DNA from 2 places in the Paenibacillus canaveralius genome. Region 1 is predicted to be linked to the other one. Evidence: riboswitches for the same ligand, from Rfam matches in the RefSeq annotation. Region 1 holds a riboswitch; the other holds the start of a gene.
The links. Region 1 has a riboswitch for cyclic di-AMP ahead of ABC395_RS00955 (resuscitation-promoting factor). Riboswitches for the same ligand answer to the same signal wherever they lie in the genome.
Positions count from the first base shown of each region.

Region 2: it holds a riboswitch for cyclic di-AMP, as region 1 does, so the genes downstream of both, ABC395_RS24515 (C40 family peptidase) here and ABC395_RS00955 (resuscitation-promoting factor) in region 1, are expected to answer to the same signal.

Region 1 covers NZ_JBDFMM010000001.1:210,551-217,381, forward strand. Annotated here, with positions in the region: partial or broken gene ABC395_RS00935 (HD domain-containing protein) at 1-979, shown strand, start outside; gene ABC395_RS00940 (TatD family hydrolase) at 1,015-1,782, shown strand; gene ABC395_RS00945 (ABC transporter permease) at 1,765-3,027, opposite strand; gene ABC395_RS00950 (ABC transporter ATP-binding protein) at 3,024-3,767, opposite strand; cyclic di-AMP (ydaO/yuaA leader) riboswitch at 4,056-4,251, shown strand; gene ABC395_RS00955 (resuscitation-promoting factor) at 4,538-5,659, shown strand; gene rnmV (ribonuclease M5) at 5,765-6,310, shown strand; gene rsmA (16S rRNA (adenine(1518)-N(6)/adenine(1519)-N(6))-dimethyltransferase RsmA) at 6,359-6,831, shown strand, end outside.
Region 2 covers NZ_JBDFMM010000001.1:5,414,301-5,421,131, forward strand. Annotated here, with positions in the region: gene ABC395_RS24495 (YwhD family protein) at 1-147, opposite strand, end outside; gene ABC395_RS24500 (M1 family metallopeptidase) at 266-2,293, shown strand; gene ABC395_RS24505 (hypothetical protein) at 2,303-3,124, shown strand; gene ABC395_RS24510 (SurA N-terminal domain-containing protein) at 3,328-3,918, shown strand; cyclic di-AMP (ydaO/yuaA leader) riboswitch at 4,097-4,244, shown strand; gene ABC395_RS24515 (C40 family peptidase) at 4,248-4,712, shown strand; gene ABC395_RS24520 (cryptochrome/photolyase family protein) at 4,862-6,223, shown strand; gene ABC395_RS24525 (DUF1540 domain-containing protein) at 6,296-6,517, shown strand; gene ABC395_RS24530 (SRPBCC domain-containing protein) at 6,720-6,831, opposite strand, start outside.

The DNA of each region.
Region 1 (6,831 bases):
GGACCGTTTTCCCACTCTATAGAAAAAGTATTCGGAACGAATCACGAAAATTGGTCCTGCCGGATCATTTTAGGTGACAGTGAAGTGAATCAGGTGCTCTCGAAGGTCTCGCCGACATTTGCTCATGATGTTGCCGGTGTCATTTGCAAAACGTATCGCAAGGAGATTGTAACGAGTCTTGTCTCTTCCCAGTCTCGATGCCGACAGGATGGATTATTTGCTGCGGGACGCGTATTTTACCGGGGTTAATTACGGAACTTTCGATCTGGAGCGTATTCTAAGGGTAGTCCGGCCTTATAAAGGGAAAATTGTCGTAAAAGAGAGCGGGATGCATGCCGTCGAAGATTATTTAATGTCCCGTTACCAGATGTACTGGCAGGTTTATTTTCACCCGGTTACAAGGAGCGCGGAAATTTTGCTGGGGAAAGTTCTGGAGTGCGCCAAAGCACTGTTCGAAGACGGTTACTCGTTTACGTTTATGCCGGAACCTATCCTTCATCTTTTCCAAGGGAAGCTGTCGCTGGACGATTATTTCCTTCTAGACGAATCTTTGATGCAGACGGTTTTGATGTATTGGAGTTTGGAAAAAGATCCCGTACTGGCTGATTTGTCCGGACGTTTTCTTCACCGCCGTCTGTTTAAGTTCACCGCCGTGGAAGAGTGGGACAAAGAGCTGCTGACGGAATTCCGCGACGCTTTGGAGGAGGCCGGATTCGATGCGGATTATTACCTGGAGCTGGATTTCCCGTCGGACCAGTCGTATGACGTGTACCGGCCCGATACGGGCAAGGAAGACAAACAGCCTATTTTGCTGCTTGATGGCCAGGATAAACTGACGGAAATTTCGGTGCGCTCCGAAATCGTCAAATCGATCTCGGGTATCCACATGGGACAGCACCGCATTTATTATCCCGCCGAGTTGTTTGAAAAAGAGGGCGGCAGGGCTTCGGCCCTCCGCAAGAAGCTGTTCGACGCCTAACTCAAAAAACAGACGAAACAAAAGGAGTTCCCGTTATGCTGACCGATACTCATACTCATATGAACAATGAAGCTTTCAATGAAGACCGTGACGAAGCCATCCAAAGGGCTTGGGACAACGGAGTGACCCGGATCGTTAACGTAGGGTTCAACCGCGAAACCATTCCTTCTTCCATCGAGCTTGCCGAGAAGTACGATTTCATATGGTCGACGGTAGGCTGGCATCCGACGGATGCCGTGGATATGCGGCCGGGTGATCTTGAATGGATCGAGGAGCTGTGCAAGCACGAGAAAGTAGTGGCGATCGGGGAGATCGGGCTGGACTATCACTGGGATACGTCCCCGAAAGATGTGCAGGCGAAAGTGTTCCGCGAGCAGATCCGCCTTGCACGCAAGGTCGGGCTTCCTATCGTGATCCATAACCGCGAGGCTCATCAAGATATCGTCCAGATCCTGAGAGAAGAAAAAGCCGCCGAAGTCGGCGGCATTATGCACTGCTATTCCGGAAGCTGGGAAACGGCGAAGATGTGTCTGGATATGCATTTTCATATTTCCTTCGGCGGGCCCATTACGTTCAAAAACGCCAAGCAGCCCAAGGAAGTTCTGAAACAGGTGCCGCTTGACCGCCTGCTCATTGAAACGGACGCGCCTTATTTGACGCCGCATCCGTTCCGGGGCAAGCGCAACGAGACGTCCTACGTGCGTCTCGTTGCCGAAGCGGCCGCCGAGCTGCGCGGCATGAGCCTCGAGGAGCTCGCAAAGGTCACGACGGACAATGCCGTGCGCCTACTCGGCCTCAAATGAAGCGGTAAATTTCCGCTTCATGACCGTGGCGCACAGCACGAGGCCGAGCGCGAGGCCCGCGAGCGGAGCGGCTGCATAGACGCCCGCTCCGCTTAACAGCATCAGCAGGGTCAAAACGAGCCCCTGCAGGGCGAAGGCGGCACTGATGATCCGTACCACGGCGTCCACTTTACGGCGCGGATCTACCGGATAGGTCTGCAGCCAGAACGTGTAGCGGTGCGACTGCTCCAGAGAGGTGAGCTGAATCAGCGAGATGAACAGGGCCACGACGCACACGGCGGCGGCTACCGGCGCGGACTGAACGGCCGCGGCCGCCAGACCTGCCACGAGCGTGATCCGAACCACGATGCCGAGCAGTTCCGAACGGACGAACGTCTTCGTGAAGAGATACGGGTAAAGCGAGGAAGAACGGAACGAATACCGGTTCGTAATGCCCGCCAGCCATTGTCTCTGCTTCACCCGCACCGGAAGCTGCGGCACATCGGCGAATCCGCTGAAAAACAAGTACAGCCGGTACTGCTGCTTGCGGTCGTTGTCGATGAGATAATCCCAGGCGACGCCCATTGCCCGTTGTCCGGGCCCGAGCCTGTACGCGACCGCCCAGACGGCAAGTCCCGCCAAGAGAACGATTCCGCCCGGAAGCGGGCCCGTACCGAACAAGGCGAAGACGACTGCCGCGCTTGCGATCCAGCGGTACCCCGCCGAGACCAGACGCCATCCGGGAGAAGAAAAACGGCCTTCCTGCCAAGATCCGAGCAGGTTGGCTGTTTTTATTAGAAGAACAAAAATCGCCATCAGCCATAAAGGCTGTCCCTCCGTGCCCGTGCAGTGTTTGTACAAAGGCCAAGCAATCAGCATCAGGACAATGGAGCGTGCGGCCTGGATTCCCAAACTGTAGCGGAAAGCCGCCCGGAAGAACACATTCATAACGGGTTCCAGAGGCAGCAGAAATACCCGGTCCGCATTCTTTAGAAGGGTTCGCACCGAGCCGGCCGCAAGAGCCGGAACGAGGAGGAGCAGAACAATCCAAATGTAGGGAAAAGATGTCGGAAGCTGCTGAAGGATTTTTGCATAATAATAGGAAGAAACGATAAAAATCAGGAAAAGAAAACCGAAAAACTGGCTTCTTGCGACATAAGCCCAGTAGCGGGACGTTTCCTGCCGGTAATGGTCGAATCTGCGCTTCCACAGCTGGCGGACAGCCCCGGCCGTGCCCGCTCTGTGAACGGCTGCTTCCTGGTTCATGCCGGATTCCTCCGCACCAGCTCATAGAACAGCTCGTCCAGCGTCGCATCGGACAGCCCGGTCTGTTGTCTCAATTCCTCCAGCGTGCCTTGGGCAAGAATTCTCCCCTGATGGAGAACGACGAACCGGTCGCAGTATCTTTCGATCGTGGCCAGGATGTGGGAACAGATCAGGAAGCTTGCGCCTCTGCTCTTGAAATCCGCCATAATGTCGAGAAGAGAACGCATCGCCAGCGGGTCAAGACCGAGGAACGGCTCGTCAATGACATAAAGCGCGGGCTCGACAAGAAACGCATTCATGATCATGACTTTCTGCTTCATCCCTTTGGAGAGCTGGCCCGGGAAGCTTTTGCGCTTGGGCTCCATCTGGAACTCGCTCATCAGGCGGCCGGCACGTTCCTTGAACGCTTCCTTCGGAATATCGTAAGCCATCGCCGTCAGTTCCAAATGCTCTTCAATCGTCAGATCGTCGTACAATTCGGGAGACTCCGGGACGAAAGAATACGACGACCGGTAGCCGAGAGGATCTTCCTCCAAGGTCCGGTTGCGGATGCGGACACTGCCTTCCTGGGGCTTCAGAAGTCCGAGGATGTGTTTGATGGTCGTGCTTTTCCCTGCTCCGTTGAGTCCGATCAGACCGACCATTTCACCTTGTCCGACTGTAATTTCGAGATCGCGCAGAATCGGTTTTCCGGGTAAATAGCCTCCGCTGAGACGGGAAATGTGAAGAATTGGATCCATGCCTTCACCTGCTTTTCTTCAATCGGTTATTGCGGCTTCGGGCCTTTTCGGGCGGTTTGCCGTATCTTTTATTATAGTCAAAAAATGCCTGGAAGCCCAATCCCCAAGCGGAACGGCGGAAATGGGGAAAACTAGAAGCGAGATAACGGGAGAAAAAAGGAGAACGACTGCAAGATAATTAGATAAATGCCGTTGGTTTGGTTAAATTTGCTTATTTTTAAGGAATATGACCCCTTTACAGGTTGGATATTTGAGCGTAATATACTTTCATGATAACTTAATAAACGCCAAGTTTTAACGCTGAGTTTCCGTAAAAGGAAAACGGGGGAACCGCTGTCAAGGTCGGCACAGCTTTTGAGCCGATACAACAGGAAACAATTTGGGGTGAATCTCAATGGCAGGTGCAGGCAGCACCGCCGGCGAGTAGGGCAGCTCCCACGGCCCGAATCCGTCAGCTAACCTCGTAAGCGTACCGGGAGAGATAACCAACTGTCGTGTCATTCTGTTTAGTCGCGCTCACACACAGGCCACCGGGAAGCTTTCTATTTCCGATGGCCTTTTTTGTTCCATATCGGACGGGTATTCGACCCGCATACAGGTAAACATCAAGCGGAGGTGATGCAGACCCCGTAAAGACTGAGAGCAACCGGTCAGCCGGCGGGAAAGAAGCCAATTGCAAGGGTTCCGTTAGGAACCGCCAAATAAACCTAAGTCGCGTCCAAATCATCATGCGTATCACAGAGGCGAGGCTTTGAAGGAGGACCGAAGAAGTGGGCAATATCTCGCAACCAGAGACCCATGTTAAGCGATCATCCAGCATGTCCTTCGCATTGCGATGGAAGCATGAAAACTTGCGTATGATCATCCTTGCAGCTATCATTTCATTCGCTTTGACTTTCATGTTTTTGGTGTTGTTATACGGTACGGCTGGTAAGAGCGTATCATTGGTGGTAAACGGACGAGAAACCGTTGTGGAAACAAGACAATGGGTCCTGCAGCGCCTACTGGATGAACAAGCCATTACAATCGGTGAGCACGATCAGGTATCTATGCCGCTGGACGGCAAGATTCAAGACGGTCAGAAGATTGTCATCGATCATGCATCACCCGTGCAGCTAACTGCCGACGGGCAGACACAAACGGTGCACACCACTGCGAAAACGGTAGATAGAGTTCTGCAAGATTTAAATATTTCGCTGGGTGAGCACGACAAAGTGACTCCGGCCAAAGACACGGTGCTTTCAGCCAATGCGGCTATCGAAGTTGTCCGGGTGAAGAAAGAAACGGAAGAAATTTCGGAGCCGATCGCTTTCAGTGTGGTCAAGAAATCCGATGAAGATCTGCTGAAAGGCAAGGAGCAGGTCGTACAGGAGGGCCAGGAAGGCGTATTGGTCAAAAAGAAAGAGAAGATTTTCGAAAACGGAAAACTCGTATCCGAGCAGGTTATCGATCAAGCAGTCAAAAACGCCAGTGTGGATAAGATTGTGGCTGTAGGCACAAAAAATCCGGTCGTTACGGTGGCAGCCGCATCCGAACCGGTTAAGCCTAAGCAGGTAACTAAAGCAGGTACCAACATAGACGCGAAGAAAATATTAAAGAACGTTACCTTGACCGCTTACTCTTCCCAAGAGCCGGGCGTCGGTAACCGGACGGCCAGCGGAACCAAACCCGTACAGGGCCAAACGATTGCCGTGGATCCATCCGTCGTGCCGTTAGGCTGGTGGGTGTACATTGAAGGAATCGGATACCGCCGTGCGGAAGATACGGGCGGTGCCATTAAAAACCAGAAAATGGACGTTTATTTCGACAGCATGAGTTATGCGAAGACTTTCGGTGTGAAACGGGGATATACCGTTTATGTCATCGGCCCGAATAAACCGACACAAGATTAGGATAACATGTTACCTGTAACGAAGATTTACAAACCGGTAACAAACCGTATGCAAAAAGAAGAGGGATGCCCTCTTCTTTTTGTGCGCTTAAGAGAGGATAAGAACATGATCAAAGAAATCATTGTTGTCGAAGGAAAAGACGATACAACCGCCATCAAGCGGGCGGTCGAAGCGGATACGATCGAAACCGGGGGATCGGCAATCAACCGGGCGATTCTGGATCGTATCCGGCTGGCCCAGGAACGAAGAGGGGTAATTGTCTTTACGGATCCGGACCATGCGGGCGAACGCATCCGTAAAATCATTTCGGGCAAGGTTCCCGGCTGCAAGCACGCTTTTCTCCCCCAGGAACTTGCGGAGAAGCGCGGCGACATCGGAGTGGAGAACGCGACGCCTGAGGCCATAAGATCGGCCCTGGCCAACGTGAAGACTGAGTATGAAGGCGCCGTATCATTGTTAACCTGGGAAGATTTGATTGCGGCGGGCCTTATTGTTCACCCCGATGCCGCGGCCAGAAGGCTCGAAGTAGGAAAAAAGCTCGGAATCGGGTATTGTAATGGTAAGCAGTTTTACAAGCGCTGCGCCGCTTTTCAAATTTCCCGGGAAGAGTTCGAGGCTGCCGTTGAGCAGCTGGACCGTCCGGAGCAATAATTTACGCAGAGGCGGCTTCCGTCAGGAACGGAAGCTTGGAGGATGACTATGAACTCAAATGGACAAGGCGGCGGCCCGTTCTTTGCTTCTGAAGATGTGGCAACGCCCAAACGCACCAAAGATATTCTAAACCGGCACAATCTCGTGCTCAAAAAAAGTCTGGGACAGAACTTTCTCACGGACGGGAATGTCCTGCGCAACATCATTTCCGCGGCTGAGCTCTCTCCCGAGAAGGGAGCGCTGGAGATCGGGCCCGGCATCGGCGCGTTAACCCAGCAGCTGGCGAAGGAAGCCGGGCGTGTCGTCGCGGTGGAGATCGATCAGCGTCTGCTCCCCATCCTGCGGGAGACGCTGTCGCCCTATCCGTCGGCCGAGGTCGTTCACGGCGACGTATTGAAGCTCGATCTGAGACAGCTGATCGAGGAGAAATTCTCCGGCTTGTCCGGAATCAGCGTCGTCGCCAACCTTCCTTATTACATCACGACGCCGATCATCATGAAGCTGCTCGAAGAGAAGCTTCC
Region 2 (6,831 bases), 5.2 Mb from region 1:
GAGGTAAGCTTCCTCTCCGTCGATGATAAGGCTGGAAACGTTGCTCAAGTCAATTGAGCCCGCTCCGAAGCCTTTGTGATTCACCTTCGTGCTGACGATATTGAGCGCCGCCGGTTTTTTCTTCGGTTCTTCTTTATGGGAATCCATGAAAGGCACCTACGCTTTCCTAGAAAAATAAATCTGCTCTTCTTCATTTATTTTAGCTAATAATCCCCGGAATGCAAACATATACATGCTGTAGATGCTTGTCAACGGGGTGAAAATCATGAAAGTAAAGATGGCCAACCGAAAAAAAGCCTGGCTCGCAACCGCAGCCGCCGCGTTTCTGGGCGCGGCTTTCCTCGCCAATTCACTCCTTTCTTCCCCTGAAGAAAGGACGGGCCAGACAAGCCGGGCCGTTCTGTCCGGGACTCCGCAAAATCCAGTCTCCCCGGTGAACGCGGAACCTTCTTCTTCCATCGGCCAGCCGCCGGTGTCGGGAGAAGGCGTACACCAGCCTCTCAGCAAGCGCATCGTCGAATATCACATCAATGTGGAATACAGCCCGGAAAACCAGAAACTCTTCGGCCAGCAGACCGTCACCTGGAAAAACCCGGGCAGTCAGCCTGTGCAGGAACTGTACATGCATCTTTATCCGAACGCGTTCGCCTCGGAAAAGACGACTTTTATGAAGGAGTCCGGCGGCAAGCTGCGGAGAGACGAAGCCAAAAAGGGCAGCTTCGGCGATATGGAACTGCGCAGCATCAAGACCGAGGACGAAACCGACCTCAGCTCCACGATGCAGTTCGTCCAGCCCGATGACGGAAACCCCGACGACCGGACGCTGATCAAGATCACGCTTCCGAAGCCCGTCGCCGCAGGTGCCGACATTACGCTGCATACGGATTTTGCGGTCAAGCTTCCGCAAGTGTTTGCCCGTATGGGCGTAACGAAAGATTTCGTTATGGCGGGCCAGTGGTTTCCCAAGCTTGCCGTGTACGAGCCTGCCGGCACCCGGGGGCGGAGCGCGGAGGGCTGGAACCTGCACCAGTATCACGGTAATTCGGAATTTTACGCCGACTTTGGCATTTTCGATGTCCGGGTGAAAGTCCCCGCGGATTACATCGTGGCCGCTACCGGTTTTCCCACCAAAAATCCGGTTGTCGATGCCGGCAAAAAAACCTATCAGTTTTATGCGGATGACGTGCACGATTTCGCCTGGTCCGCTTCGCCCGACTTCAAGATGTTTGAAGAGCCCTATGCCGCTCCCAACCTGCCCGGGGTCAAGATCAAGCTGTACCTTGATCCCAAACATGAACCGTACAAGTCCCGCTATATTATCGCCGCCAAAAAAGCGCTGAGCCGGTACTCCCAGTGGTATGGTACGTATCCGTACTCGACCTTATCCATCGTCGTGCCGCCGGAAGAGGCCAACGGGGCGGGCGGCATGGAATACCCTACTCTCGTTACCGCCTGGGGAGCCGCCGAGGGAACGCCCGACCTGGAACTGGAGCGCGTCGTCGTTCATGAGATCGGCCACCAGTTCTGGTACGGGCTCGTCGCCACCAACGAATTCGAGGAAGCCTGGCTTGACGAAGGGTTCACCTCCTATACCGAAGATAAGCTGATGGAACTGGAATACGGGTCGAAACCCAACCTTCCGGTCGAAGCCAGCTACATCACCTCTCCGGCCGCTCTGCAGAAAAATGCGTGGGGTTACCGCAGCCACAGTGAGTATGCCGACAATGTCTATACGCGCGCCAAGCTGGTTCTCAAGGAGATCGAACACCGGGTCGGGCTGAACACGATGGACCGCATTATGAAAACTTACTTCCAGCGCTGGAAATTCAAGCACCCGGGCACCCGCGATTTTCAAACGGTCGTAGAGGAAATCACCAAAACGAAATGGACGGAGTTTTTCGATCAGTATGTATACGGCAGCATGATGACCGACTATGCGGTCGATAACATCCGCACCCGCCAGGTGAACGAATCGGGACAGACGTTGTACGAAAGCAGCGTGCTGGTCCGCAAGTTCGGCGGCAGCGTACCCGCAGTTCCCATCCGGTTCCATTTTGCCGACGGTACGACGACAGAGAAGGTCTGGGACGGGCAGGGCGAGCAGATCGAGTACAAGCTGACCCATAAATCCCCGGTGGACTGGGTCTCGCTCGATCCCAAATACACCATGAAGCTCGAAAACCGGCACATCAACAACTACATGAAAACCGAAGTCGACACCACGTGGAGAATCCGCTGGACCCTCGGCGTCGTCAAACTGCTGGAAACGCTGTTCGATACTGTAGCCTGGTGAGGTGATAAGATGCTCCGCTATCTTCGACAAGGCTTAACGGCCGCCCTCAAGCAGCCGTTCGCCGTCTGCGTGCTGTATGTGTACCAGTTTGCCTGGGGGATCCTGCTCTATAAGTGGGTTCAATCCATAATCGTCCCTCTGCTCCACCGTTATCCGGCCGGCGATCAGCCCCAGAGCGCTATCCAATTATTCGCGGCGGAAAGCCAGTTTCGTCTTGTGAAAACGGATCTCATTCAGCCTTATCTAGAATGGCTGATCATTCTTCTGGCCGTCCGGATGCTGATCAGCCCGATGCTGAACGCAGGTGTCCTGTATTCTTTGGAGCACCGGCAGATGAATGCGGGCTACCGGTTTATGAAAGGAATCCGCGAGCTGCTGCTGCCCTTCCTCCTCTACTATCTTCTTCAAACGGTACTGATGCTGGCGCCTCTATACTGGCTGGCTCCCAAAGCGCTTGCTTTGTTCAACGAAGCTTACGGATACGAGGAGCTTCTCCTGTCCCTGCTTCCGTGGGCGGCTCTCTATGCCGTGTATGCCCTCCTGATTCAGCTTCTCTTCCTGTTCCTGCAATTCGGCCGGGCTTCCGAGGATCGACGGGGACTTCTTGCGGTACTTCCGGTCGTGCTCCGCCAAGGCTTACGAATCACGTGCAATGCCCTGCTGCTCATTCTGCTCGGCTTCCTTCTTGCCATCGCGGCAACTACCGCATCCTATGTATGGGCCGGTCTGACTGCTCTCATCATTCATCAGATTTATCCCTTGGTCCGTACTTTCGTCAAAATGTGGTCCATCGCGGCGCAGCGCGAAATTTGGGAAAGCTACCGGTCCTAGGACGCCGGCTTTTCTGCCCGTAAACCCGGCGGCAAGGCAGATCAGTCCTGCTCACAGGCCGCACTTCTTAACCGTTCTCTTTCCGGATTATTCCGGCGCGATACCCGTCTCCCCCTGCCGTTCACGGCCAGGGGGTTTTTAGTTTCCATTTGCGTGTATTTCAGCTATCATGGAAAGATAGAAGATAAAAGGAGGCATTACCGATGATATCCCCACGGACAAGCACCGTCGTGGCGGCAGTAATTGGCCTTTGTGTCGCCGCCGGGTCGTTCTTATACGGACAGTCCGACGTTAAAGCCAAAGAGGTTGTGGCGATCGGTCACGACGTCCGCATTTCCAACCAGGCATTCGACAAAATGAAAGCCGAAGTCGATCTGGCCTTTCAAATGCAGGGCGCCCAAAACACGTTGACCAACGATCAGCTTCTCGATCTGATGCTAAAGGACGAGCTCTTCGTCCGTTACGGCCAGAAACGCGGAGTTAAAGTCAAGGAGGCCGAAGTAAAGCAGGCTATCGACCAGCAGCGCAAAGCGCTGGAAGCGGCCGGTCCCGAAGCGGCTCAGTTGAAGGAAATGCTCTACAAAAGCGCCGGCTTGACCGAAGCGACCTACTGGACCGATCCCAAAACCGTCAACCAGTACGCCAAATATCTCCTCCAGCAAAAGACGATCGAATTTCTCGTCAAAAAAGGCGAGCTGAAAACGCAGGAAGACCTCAACGCCCTGCAGGAAAAACTGCTTGCCGAAACGAAACCCGGACTGCGCGTGAAGTTTCCGGATCAGCCGAAGACTTAGATCGCCTCTGAGCTGAAAGACATGGAAAACCCGCCCTTTTTATAGAAGAAGGCGGGTTTTTTGATCTACTTTTTCCCCTGAAATCCGACTAAATAACTGCTTTTGAAAATTTTTTGTAACTATTTTTAGTTTTTTGGAAGGAATTTCTGGACCTATGGCGAATATTTAGTGTCGGAACAGAAAAAGATTGCCGAATTTCTTCTTAGACGAAAAGGAAGAGAACGGGGGATCCACTCTGGGTGAATTGATCTTGCAACAAAGGGATCATAGGGGACACCTTCTACCGAACCCTCCAGCTAACCTCGTAGGCACAGGAAGGAGCAACACAGTTGAAGAAAGTCTTGTTGTTTGTTTTGAGCTTGACCCTGTTTTTGAGTGTGGAAATCGGCAGCGCATCCGCGAAGTCGACGCTCAGCTCCACGATTGACGGATTGGTAGGGACGCCTTACAAGTATTCGGGCACCTCGACCAGCGGTTTTGATTGCTCGGGCTTCACGTCCTACGTATTCGACCGGTTCGGCGTTGATCTGGCACGCACTTCAAAAGCACAGAACGGCCAAGGATCCTCGGTTGCGAAAAGCGATCTGAGACCGGGTGACCTTGTATTCTTTAACACCGACGGAAAAGGCATCTCCCATGTAGGTATTTACATCGGGAACAATAAATTCGCCCACTCCGCAACGAACAAAGGTGTTACAAAGAGTGACTTGAGCGAATCTTACTATGCGAAACGATACGTTTCTGCACGCCGCGTTATCGGCGATGACCTTTTTAACAAGATCACTGCAGACTAGTAAGACGCACTCGTAATGGAACGCAGCATATACCCGAGAGGGAGCCCCGTAATCCAGGTTGCCGCCTGGCTTGCCGGGCTTCTTTTCATTTGTGGACGATTTCCTGTTACTATGAAGTTAGACGAAAAAGCAAGGAGCGTCCCTTCATTATGATCCTTTTTATTCATCGCAAAGATCTGCGGGTTGATGACATGACGGCATTCGATTATATTCACAGCTTGGGACGGCCGAGCCTGCACATTCTCATTCTGGACCCTTTCCTGCTGCGCGGCGGCCGGGAACGGGAACACAGCGGAGTCAACTTCCTCCGTCACGTCTCCAGGCTCATACGCGAATACCGGAAAGCGGGTGCGCATCTGGAAGTGCTTGCCGGTGAGCCGCATGCTGTAGTCGACCGACTGATGGCCGAGCTTCCGATTGAAGAAATCGTGCTGCACGGCGACGTTACGCCCTATGCTTTAGTACGCGACCGCAAACTGAAGGTTTCAGCTTCCGCCCGCGGCGTTCCGGTTACTACGCTGATCGACCACACTCTCGCCGATTTCGGGGATTTCCAGCAGTTCGCGGAACGTCGTACTCCTTACCAGGTTTTTACCCCTTTTTATAAAAAATGGAACGCTTACATGCATCTTTTTTTCCGGCCGTCTTCGCCCGTCACCGTGCGCGACTTGCAGACACGGCCGCTGCCGGACCGCGAAGCCTGGTCCGCCCGGTTTCCGCTTCCGCTGGACCCGGAAGCGGCAGGCACGGCGCCTGATCCCGCTCAGACTCTGAGCGGTTTTCTCGAAGGAGGTCTCCGCGCTTATGAAGCGCAAAGAGACCGGTACGCCTTCGAGACGACCAGCGGGATCAGCCGCCACCTGAACACCGGCGCGCTCTCGGTGCGCCGGGCGTATGAAGCCGCTCTCGGAAGCGAGCGGCACGAAGCCTGGACGCGCCAGTTGGCATGGCGCGACTTCTACCTGTACCAGGCCGTCTATAACCCGGATTTCTTCGTCTACGAGAAGAAATTCGATTTCTCCGGCCTGGAGGACACGTTCTTCGAGCGGTGGTGCCGGGGGCAGACCGGCATTCCGGTCGTGGATGCGGCCATGGCGGAGCTGAACGCCACGGGGCATATGCCGAACCGGCTGCCAATGGTGACGGCCATGTTCCTGACCAAGAACCTGCGCTGCCCCTTCACGCTGGGTGAACGGTATTTCCGGCGCAAGCTCGCCGATTACGACAACGTGCTCAACCGGGGCGGCTGGCTGTGGAGCGCTTCGCTCGGCTTCGACGCTTCTCCGTACTTCCGCGTTATGAACCCGGTCACGCAGTCGGAGACGCATGATCCGACGGGAATGTACATCCGGCGGTGGCTTCCCCATCTCGCTCATCTGAGCGATAAGGAGATTCACAAGACGCAGGCGGACGCGATCGTCGATCTGAAGAGCTCCCGCGCCGCAGCGATCGAGATCTACAAGCGTATGCTGGCCGAGGCTAAACCTGACTCCGGATCGGGTCCCGACTGATTTTCCCCCGGACGGCCTTCCCCCTGTTTAAAGCTCCGTTCTTCGGGTAAATAGAAGTACGAGGTGATAAACATGGAAAATCCAATGGTGAAATGCAGCATTGCCAACTGCGAATACTGGGAGCAGGGCAATAACTGCAGCGCGGAAGTTATTATGATCGAAGTAAACGCTCATTCGAACAAACCGCAACCGCAGGAGCGGGACGGTCTGCCTTACGATTCCGGACATCAGGATTCCGCCGAGGGCATCACCGACACCTGCTGTCAAACTTTCGAGGAACGTCATCATCACTAATTCAATCGAACTTTTCATTAAAAAATGAAAATGCCGACAGCAGGGGAACCTTACCGCTCCCCTGCTGTCGGCTTACAAAAATAATCCCGCCGGATGGCGGGAGTTTAAAGCCGGGCAGGTTATATCCTGTCCGGCTTTTTCCTGTATAATACTCCGTTCTCCTATGCAGGATCGTTCTTACGGAGCTCAGCCTTTCTACGCTTTACCAGCCGAAATCCAGTTTCTTACCGGTTTCCACAAACGTTTTAATGGCGCTCAGCAGCATCCACCATGCGGGGTCCGCCTTTTCATAGGACGGGTGATTTTCAACCCAC